Regions from separate parts of the Bacillus sp. PK3-067 genome, predicted to be linked through region 4. Evidence: riboswitches for the same ligand, from Rfam matches in the RefSeq annotation. Region 4 holds a riboswitch; each other region holds the start of a gene.
What was found. A riboswitch is a leader RNA that binds a small molecule or an ion and turns the genes downstream of it on or off. The one in region 4 is predicted to bind thiamine pyrophosphate.
Positions count from the first base shown of each region.

Region 1: another riboswitch for thiamine pyrophosphate. It lies ahead of tenA (thiaminase II); the one in region 4 lies ahead of M1D73_RS26560 (reverse transcriptase domain-containing protein).
Region 2: another riboswitch for thiamine pyrophosphate. It lies ahead of tenA (thiaminase II); the one in region 4 lies ahead of M1D73_RS26560 (reverse transcriptase domain-containing protein).
Region 3: another riboswitch for thiamine pyrophosphate. It lies ahead of M1D73_RS02215 (MTH1187 family thiamine-binding protein); the one in region 4 lies ahead of M1D73_RS26560 (reverse transcriptase domain-containing protein).

Region 1 covers NZ_CP096490.1:746,927-749,130, reverse strand. The annotation lists gene M1D73_RS03855 (ABC transporter ATP-binding protein) at 1-592, opposite strand, end outside; gene tenA (thiaminase II) at 561-1,256, opposite strand; TPP riboswitch at 1,342-1,445, opposite strand; TPP riboswitch at 1,506-1,617, opposite strand; gene M1D73_RS03845 (SH3 domain-containing protein) at 1,887-2,204, shown strand, end outside.
Region 2 covers NZ_CP096490.1:2,494,976-2,497,179, reverse strand. The annotation lists gene M1D73_RS12805 (DUF3937 domain-containing protein) at 1-128, opposite strand, end outside; gene tenA (thiaminase II) at 526-1,215, opposite strand; TPP riboswitch at 1,343-1,448, opposite strand; gene ddlB (D-alanine--D-alanine ligase) at 1,522-2,204, opposite strand, start outside.
Region 3 covers NZ_CP096490.1:423,231-425,434, reverse strand. The annotation lists gene M1D73_RS02220 (ABC transporter permease) at 1-598, opposite strand, end outside; gene M1D73_RS02215 (MTH1187 family thiamine-binding protein) at 570-890, opposite strand; TPP riboswitch at 1,005-1,106, opposite strand; gene M1D73_RS02210 (non-ribosomal peptide synthetase family protein) at 1,159-2,204, opposite strand, start outside.
Region 4 covers NZ_CP096490.1:5,137,756-5,139,959, forward strand. The annotation lists gene M1D73_RS26550 (IS110 family transposase) at 1-439, shown strand, start outside; partial or broken gene M1D73_RS26555 (transposase) at 506-766, shown strand; partial or broken gene M1D73_RS26560 (reverse transcriptase domain-containing protein) at 762-878, opposite strand; TPP riboswitch at 936-1,051, opposite strand; gene lldP (L-lactate permease) at 1,123-2,204, opposite strand, start outside.

The DNA.
Region 1 (2,204 bases), 1.0 Mb from region 4:
TTGAAAGAAATAACGCTTCTTCAACATCATGAGTAATGAATAAAATTGTTTTTTCCCACTCTTGCCATTGTTCAAACAACCATTCTTGCAAAGAGGTCTTCGTTAAAGCATCCAACGCACTAAATGGTTCATCTAACAGCAATATCTCCCCGCCTGTTAATAAAGTTCGAATAAAAGATACACGTTGTCTCATACCACCAGATAAATCTTTCGGATATTTTTTCTCATACCCTTGCAAACCAAATTTATGTAACAGTTCCTTTGCCTTTACTTCTGCTTCTTTCTTCTGTACACCTTGGCACTCTAGCGGCAGGGCAGCATTCTCAATAATTGTTCTCCACGGCAAAAGCATATCTTTTTGCGGCATATATCCTACAGGATGGTTCTTTGTTTCTGTCAGTTCTATCTGTCCAGTACTTACCTTTTCTAGACCTGTAATAAGGCGAAATAAAGTACTTTTTCCACATCCACTCGGTCCGATAATACTGACAAACTCTTTCTCATGTATAGAAGCATTTAATTCATGGATGATTGGTTTCTCATCGTAATGAAAAGAAACATTATGAAACTGTAGTATGTTCTTGCTCCTCAAATCCCCACATCTCCTTACGATAGGACATATCCCAGAATAAATATTCAAATCGACTGGAATATAAGAAGATCTCCTCTAATCTTTCTAGTTCTTTCTCAGACTTTCCAACTGCCATTTCATTTAATAAATCTATTAACCAAATACAAAGATTACCGTATTCTTCCGAACTATATCCTTGAATCCACTCACCAAAAAACTCATGATCTCTTGCTCCAGGAATATCATTTAAACGCTTTCCAATTTCCCAATAGCTCCACATACATGGAAGAAGCGCTGCTATTAATTCCGCAAGTGTGCCATTTTGAGATACAGACATCATGTAATTTGTATAAGCTAAATTTTTAGCAGATGGTTTCGCAGACTCTATCTCCTCTATAGAAATTCCAAGTCTTTTTGCATATTGTTTATGGATTGTCATTTCGCCATTTAATATTCCATCAATTTGTTCAGCGAACTTTCCCATTACTTGTGGATTCGTTGCTTTTACAACACCAATCGCATATAACTTTGCATAATCTAGCAGATATAAATAATCTTGAATAATATAATACTGAAATTTATCTTTTTCTAACGTGCCATCTCCCATACCCACTACAAACGGATGATTATGACTCATCTCCCAAACCGGTTGCACAGTTTCTAATAATCTATCGCAAAATTTCATTTCTCTATCCCCTTCCAATATATGTATCTAAATAAAAAACCACTTCTATATATAAGAAGTGGTTACAGCAAATAAAGTTATACATTTATTCGATGTTCCACTTCCCTTCGCTAGTATTACCTAGATCAGGTGTTGTAAGGGTTAAGGATTATTCCTCTCTCAGCAAGTCAAGCACCCCTAGTGGTTTCAATATGAAATTTTCAAATAAAAAAGCCCCGTTTCTATACGCAAAGAAACGGGGACTCATTGTTAGTGTCCGAATTGCTTCCCTACGCTAGCATAATCTAGATCAGGTAATAAAAAGGATCAAAGGCTTACGGCCTACTCTCAGCTGGCAACACCAGCTCTCCTAGCAAACTATAAAATTATCACTGTCAGTATAACACCCTAATAAGACATCATCAACTTTTTTAATTTTCTTAATTATCAACATAATATCAAAATTATACAATACATACATTCTATTTTAGAAAATAAAACCCCAATTAATTGTATAAAAAGGAATCATTATCCTCAAAAAATTTATTTTTATATTGATTTCATATTACATTTATGTGAATACCCCCACTATATTATATCTTTATACTATAATAAAATTACAACTATACAACTAGAGGAGGTCTCTATTCCATGAATATGAAAGCTACTGCTTTAACAGCAACTACTGTAGCGATTGCTTCTTTACTTCCTTCTATGGGTGAAACAAATGTACAAAAAGCAAACGCTGAACAATTATCTAATATTAAAACTGGGTATGTCAAAGTCGATCAAGTAGCATTACATACAGAAGATAACGTAAAAAGCACATCAATTGATACAATTCGCTTTAATACAAAAGTGAACATCATTGAAACAACTAATGGTTGGTATAAAGTATCTGTTCATAATAAAGTAGGTTATGTACAAAAAGATGCTATTTTACTAAAAAACAAACTTCAATCTAATGAT
Region 2 (2,204 bases), 2.6 Mb from region 4:
GCTGCTGTTTCAAGATATGTTTGGAAATAGCTGATTGTAAAATTAATGATTCCTAAAAATACAAACAACGATAAACCAAATCGAATTAATTTCTTATTTGTAAACATATAACACCTCTCAAAATTCATTGGATATTCCTGCTTTTGCTTCTTTATATTTTTATATCTTTATATCTAATTTTAACACATGAGGAACTCAAAAAAATACGATATGCATATTTGCATATCGTATTAACAACACTCCATGATAATATAGAAATTCCTGCAAAGAAAAAACAACTCCGTTACAGCTAACAGCTCGGGTTTCTTTTCTTATTTAACTTCATACCACCAACATTTACGTTCTTTGATTGTAAAATAAATGTGACAGAAGTTTATCCAGTTAATGCGTAGACAAGTAAATGAGCTAAATTATCGATATTCTATTTCGCCATTTCCGTAGCACTAATGACTTTACGCAAATTTGACAAGAAAAAATATATAGATAGGTATGATCCATACCTATCTATAACATTACTTCTATTCTTTATCCAATTACGTCTTTTACGTCTGTATCCACTGGCCACTTTTCTAATGTATAAGCCATTTCCCAAAATGAATATTCATATTGACTGCTAATAATAAAATGCTGTTTCATACGTTTGCGATCTGCCTCTGTTACTTTTTCAGCGATAATATCTAAACGTGTAATTTGTTCTTCAACTAGCGTACGGAACCAATCAGATCCATAAGCAGAAATCCATTCGTTATAAATTGGCTCTTCCGGCTGGCACTCTTTTAAGCGTTCGCCAATTTCATAATACAACCAATAGCAAGGTAAAATTGCTGCAATGGTATCTCCTAAATGCCCTTCATACGCAGCACGATACATATGTGAAGTATACGCATATGCAGTTGGCGCAGGAATAAAATTATCTTTTTCTTCTTTCGTTATCCCTAGTTTTTTAGCAAAATTCTCATGTAAAGATAACTCGGCCTCATATGTATTTTGAGCATGATGTGCCATACGAGCTGTCGTCTCTAATTCAAGAGCTTTTGCAGCTCCTAAAGTTTGTACTCTAGCAAAATGACTCAAATAATATGAATCTTGAAGCACATAATAGCGAAAACTAGCTAAATCTAATGTTCCTTCACCAAGTTTTTTTACAAAAGGATGGTTAAAACTCGCTTCCCAAATTGAATCTACTTCTTTACGTAATGATTGTGAAAAAGTCATTTAAATCCCTCCAATAATGTATAAAATATAAGTATTTATCCACAATTATTAAAGCTGTAAAATAAAAAAACTTTCTTTACAGGCGTAAAGAAAGTGAAATTGACAGTATTTATTTACTCATTAAATAGCAACGTCTTTCCCACTTCCCTACGCTGGCATTAACCAGATCAGGTACTAAGAGTCTCAAAATCACATTTGATCTCAGCCTATAAAAGGCCCCCCTAGTGGATAAATATTTTGTTTTTATAATGTATTCATCATAGCATACTTCGTGAAACTGTCAAAAAAATTCGTTATATAATTCCCTTAAAACCCTTCTTCTTTTCTAACTTTTAATGATGTTTCAATAATCATATCTAATAGTTTGCTATAACTAATTCCCGCTGCTTCTGCACTTTTGGGCAATAGGCTTGATTGTGTCATCCCTGGTAATGTATTAATTTCCATTACATATGGAATTCCGTCCTTCACCATCATATCAACTCTTGCATAAACACTACATTTTAATGCTTTATAACAAGCAAGTGAAGCTTTATTTACACGTTCCTTAATTTCTGCTGGAAGTTCGATAACTTCCTCAACCGTACTAGTATCATCATATTTTGCATTGTAATCAAAGAACTCGGCTGCATGTCGAATTGAAACTATAGGTAACTGTTTTCCATCCAGAATAGAACATGTAATTTCATCACCTTTTATATACTTCTCAATTACTACTTCAGAATCCCATTCGAATACAGTTTCTAGCATTGAGATCAATTCATTTTTATTGTAAACGATTTTCACCCCGACACTCGATCCGCCAGAGTTTGGTTTTACCACTAATGGAAATCCTAACTTATCTAACTCATCAAGATTTAGATCCTCCATTTTTGTAAGTTCAATCCAATCTGGTGTTTCTACACCTTCATAACGTAAAATCTTTTTCGAAATATTTTTATCCATACATATACTGCTAGATAACATATTACTTCCGCTATAAGGAATCC
Region 3 (2,204 bases), 710 kb from region 4:
CGAGCCATTCTCCGATAATTGCCCCCATTACGCTATATGTAACTGCAATTTTTAAACCTGAGAAAAAGTATGGAAGCACTGCTGGAAATTTTACTTTCTGGTAAACTTGCCATTTTGTCGCCTTCATTGTTTGTAACAGTTTCAACATGTTTTTATCTACTGTTTGAAAACCTTCTAAAATACTAAGCGCAATTGGGAAGAAACAAACGAGTATTACGACCATTACTTTCGGCAACATCCCATATCCAAACCAAATAATAAATAGCGGTGCAAGTACAACAATTGGAATTGTTTGCGAAATAACGAGCAATGGATTTATTAAAATACGAAATAACGGTATAACGTCCATAATAATTGCGATGCTCGTCCCCAATAAAATTGCAAAGAATAGTCCAATTATAACTTCCTGCAGTGTTTGCATCGTATTTGGTAATAGTAAATCTTTCATCCCAATTAATTCTTGAACAATGGCAGAAGGCTTTGGTAAAATCCACGGTTCGATTTTAAATAATGAAACAGATCCTTCCCATATCGCAATGAGAAGGATAAGCCAAATAGTTGTAATAAGTTTAGATTGCTTCTGGTTTTGCATATTCATCACGGTACTTCCAAACCTTTTCATCTATCGTTACACCAGTGCTTGGACGATAATGGATTTTAATAGAAGTAATCACTTCTTCTGCTCCAGCATCGACGCAAGCTTGTTGCGCACGTTTAACGACATCAAGAAGTACATCTAATTCTCCTTCCAAAGTTGTTTCCATTGCCCCTACTTCATAACGAACTCCCGATTGTTGCACAACTTCAATTGCTTTATCGACAACAGAATATACATCTTTCGTTTTTGCTTGTGGTACTACTGAAAATGACATTGTAACTTGTTGTGACATAATAAAATCCCCCTTATAAAAATAAATTTCAAAAATAAATTTCAAAAATAAGAAAAGGCTTTCCTACTGCGTAGGAAAGCCTTGTATGCAAGTTATTACAGAATAACATATGCTACATCACTTTAAGTAACTCCCTACGCTGGCATTATCCAGATCAGGTTGAGGGTCGATGTTTACTTACATCCTCTCAGCCAATTGGCTCCCCGGTCCTTAATTCGTTTTCATTGTAGCATGATTTATTTTATTGAACAAACAAAAGCATGCATAATCATTTCATTATTTTTGGAAAATAACCAACTTTTTCACCATGAGCTAATAACTGCTGAATAAATTCTTTATTAATTGCTGGTACTATCAATTCTTTTTTCTTAATCCATTTATTCGTTCTACGCGTACCCATTACAATTTCAGATTGCTGCGCTCCATCTCCTGCAACTTGAGAAGCAATTAACTCTGCTATTACTTCATTTCCCTTCGCTAATGCAAGTCCGGTATTTACATATTCTGAAAGTGGAACCATTTCAAGATTGTATCCACACTCTCCAATTAGCTGTATAAATTGTTCAAACTCAATTTGATGTGGATGACAAATATGTAACGTCTCTCCTATAATTTGCGCATCTTGCAAATACGATACAATTGATTTACTAGCAAAATCAATTGGTGTGAAATCAACTTTCCACTTCACATTTGGTGCTTTCCCAATTAATAGCATTGTTTTAATAAGACGATAAAATGCGTTTCCTTCAATATTTTGTTGGAACGAACCTGTTTCTGAATGACATGCTAAATTACCTGCACGATAAATATTTCCACGCAAACCATTTTTCATTGCTTCACGAACAATGTTTTCCGCTTGTAGTTTACTATTTGAATATACATTCTCTAAGTCTACACTGTAATTAAAATCACCAGTTTTCATGTATGTATCCCATTGATCTACCGCTAATTCTAACGGGATACCAATTGTAGAAATAAAATGGAATGTAGCACCTTTCTCCGCTAATGTTAGCATACGGCTAGTTCCTTGGACATTTATATTTTCAAATTGTTTTACATCTCCAAAATGTCTTACATCTGCACCGCAATGAATTATCGTATCCATCTTAGAACTGATGAACATAAATTCTTCTTCGCTCATCCCAAGATACTCTTCTCCAAGATCACCAGCTACGGCCTGTATACGCTGTAACCATTCTTCACATATATCATTAAAGTAGCCTGTTAATGTATCTATAATTCTTTGCTGCACATCTTTAGTTGGTCTTACTAAACAATAAATAGTAGCAGATGTATCTCTCAACAATTCATATA
Region 4 (2,204 bases):
TCTTATCAAGGAGGAAAAATACGTTGCCCTTCAACGTTTAACACGATCTAGATATCAACTCGTTCACCAGCAAACAGAATGTAAGCAACACTTTCTGAAGAACCTTTACTACAAATGTAATACGTTATCGAAAGAGTTAAATACCTCTGTTTTTGGTGCGACGATGATGGAAATACTCTCAGATTCCCTTTCGTTGGATGAAATCGCAGAAATGGATCTAGAAGCACTCGCTACTCTTCTTCAGAAAAAGGGGAAAGGACGCTTTAGCGACCCGGAAGATTTAGCGAAAACCATCAAGAAATCCATACGTGACTCCTACCGACTAGGTAAGGTCGTTCAAGACTCTGTGGACGTTGTATTAGCCACTTATGCACGATTGATTCAAACATTGAAAAAACAAATCAAAGAGATAGAAAAAAGCATTACTGCTTTATTCTAAGCCATTCCAGAAGCGAGATATTTAACAAGTGTTCCAGGCATTGGAGTCGTATACGCCGCGGGAATCATTGCGGAAGTTGGACAAATTGAACGCTTTGAGAACGAAGCACAATTGGCCAAATACACCGGTCTTTACTAGAAAAAATCGCAATCTGGAAACTTTGAATCGGAACGAACACCCATGACACGAACGGGAAACCAGTATCTTCGTTATTACATGGTTGAAGCTGCCAACTCTGTACAACTTCGTGAAGCTACTTACCGTGCTTATTATTTAAAGAAATATGATGAAGTTCCGAAATACAAACATAAAAGAGCCCTTGTCTAAAGCCGTAACTAGATTCGCTAAATTGTTTTTCAAATATTGAACCAAGCACTTGACTGATTGCTTGTTGAACAAGCCTATCCACTACTGTCGGTATTCCCAATTTGCGCATCTTCCATAAAAAGAGCCAGGTCCATAAAAAAATAAGGACCTGGCTCATAAAGACATCATTATGTAAAGCCGTTAACTTCCCTACGCTGGTACGAGCCAGATTAGGTCCAAAGGGTTAAGAAGTTCACGCGCTTCTCTCTCAGCCTACGCATACGTTAGGCACCCCTAGTTTATCACTGATTTAATTTTCAATACTTTTCTATCATACACCATAATTTGGAAAATTAAAAGTTTATTTCTTTTGTTGTTTATGGAATCATCCACGTTAAATAATAAGCCTGAACATAAGTCATAATACCAACAATAATTACGAAGAACAAACTATGCTTCACTGTAAAACGGAACAAATCCGATTCTTTTCCAGCAAGACCAACCGCTGCACAAGCGATCGCAATCGACTGCGGGGAAATCATTTTACCTGTTACACCGCCTGTTGTATTTGCTGCAACGAGAAGCACTTCAGATACGCCGACTTGCTGCGCTGTAATGGCTTGTAAATTTGAGAACAGTGCATTCGCAGACGTATCAGACCCTGTTAGGAATACGCCAATCCAGCCTAAGAATGGTGAGAAGAACGGGAATAGTCCGCCAGTTCCAGCTAATGCTAACGCTAACGTGGAAGATAGACCAGAATAGTTTGCGATAAATGCAAACCCTAGTACGAATCCGATAGATAGAATTGGCATTTTTAATTCGCTTAACGTTTCTTTAAATGTCACTACTGCATCTTTTACATTCATTTTCAAAATAAACATGGAAATGATACAAGCAATTAAAATCGCTGTTCCGGTTGCCGATAATACATCAAACTTCAGAATTGCCTCGTAAGGCGTTGGTTTATTTACAATTGGCTCTGCTTTCATTACTAGATTATGCAGACCTGGAATTTCAAACTTAAATACAAGACTTTCTAAAGCCCCTCCTGGAGTGAATAATGCCTTAAAGAAACTTTGGCTCCAAATGACTACCATAACCGTTAATACGATAAATGGGGACCATGCCTTCACTACTTTTCCAAACGTTAATTTCGGCATCGATGCCGCTGTCGTTGTTGCTGCTACTTCACTATTTGCTTGCCCAGATTGATAAATTTCTTTCGGCTGCCAAACTTTTAAGAACAGCGCTAAACTAATTAAACTTACAAGTGCCGATGTAATATCCGGAAGTTCTGGTCCTAAAAATGTCGCTGTAATGAACTGCGTAATCGCAAATGAACTACCCGCTACAAATAACGCAGGCCACGTTTGTCGTATCCCCTTAAATCCATCCATTAAAAATACGATAAAGAATGGCACAAATAATGATAGGAACGGTAATTGATGCCCAGCCA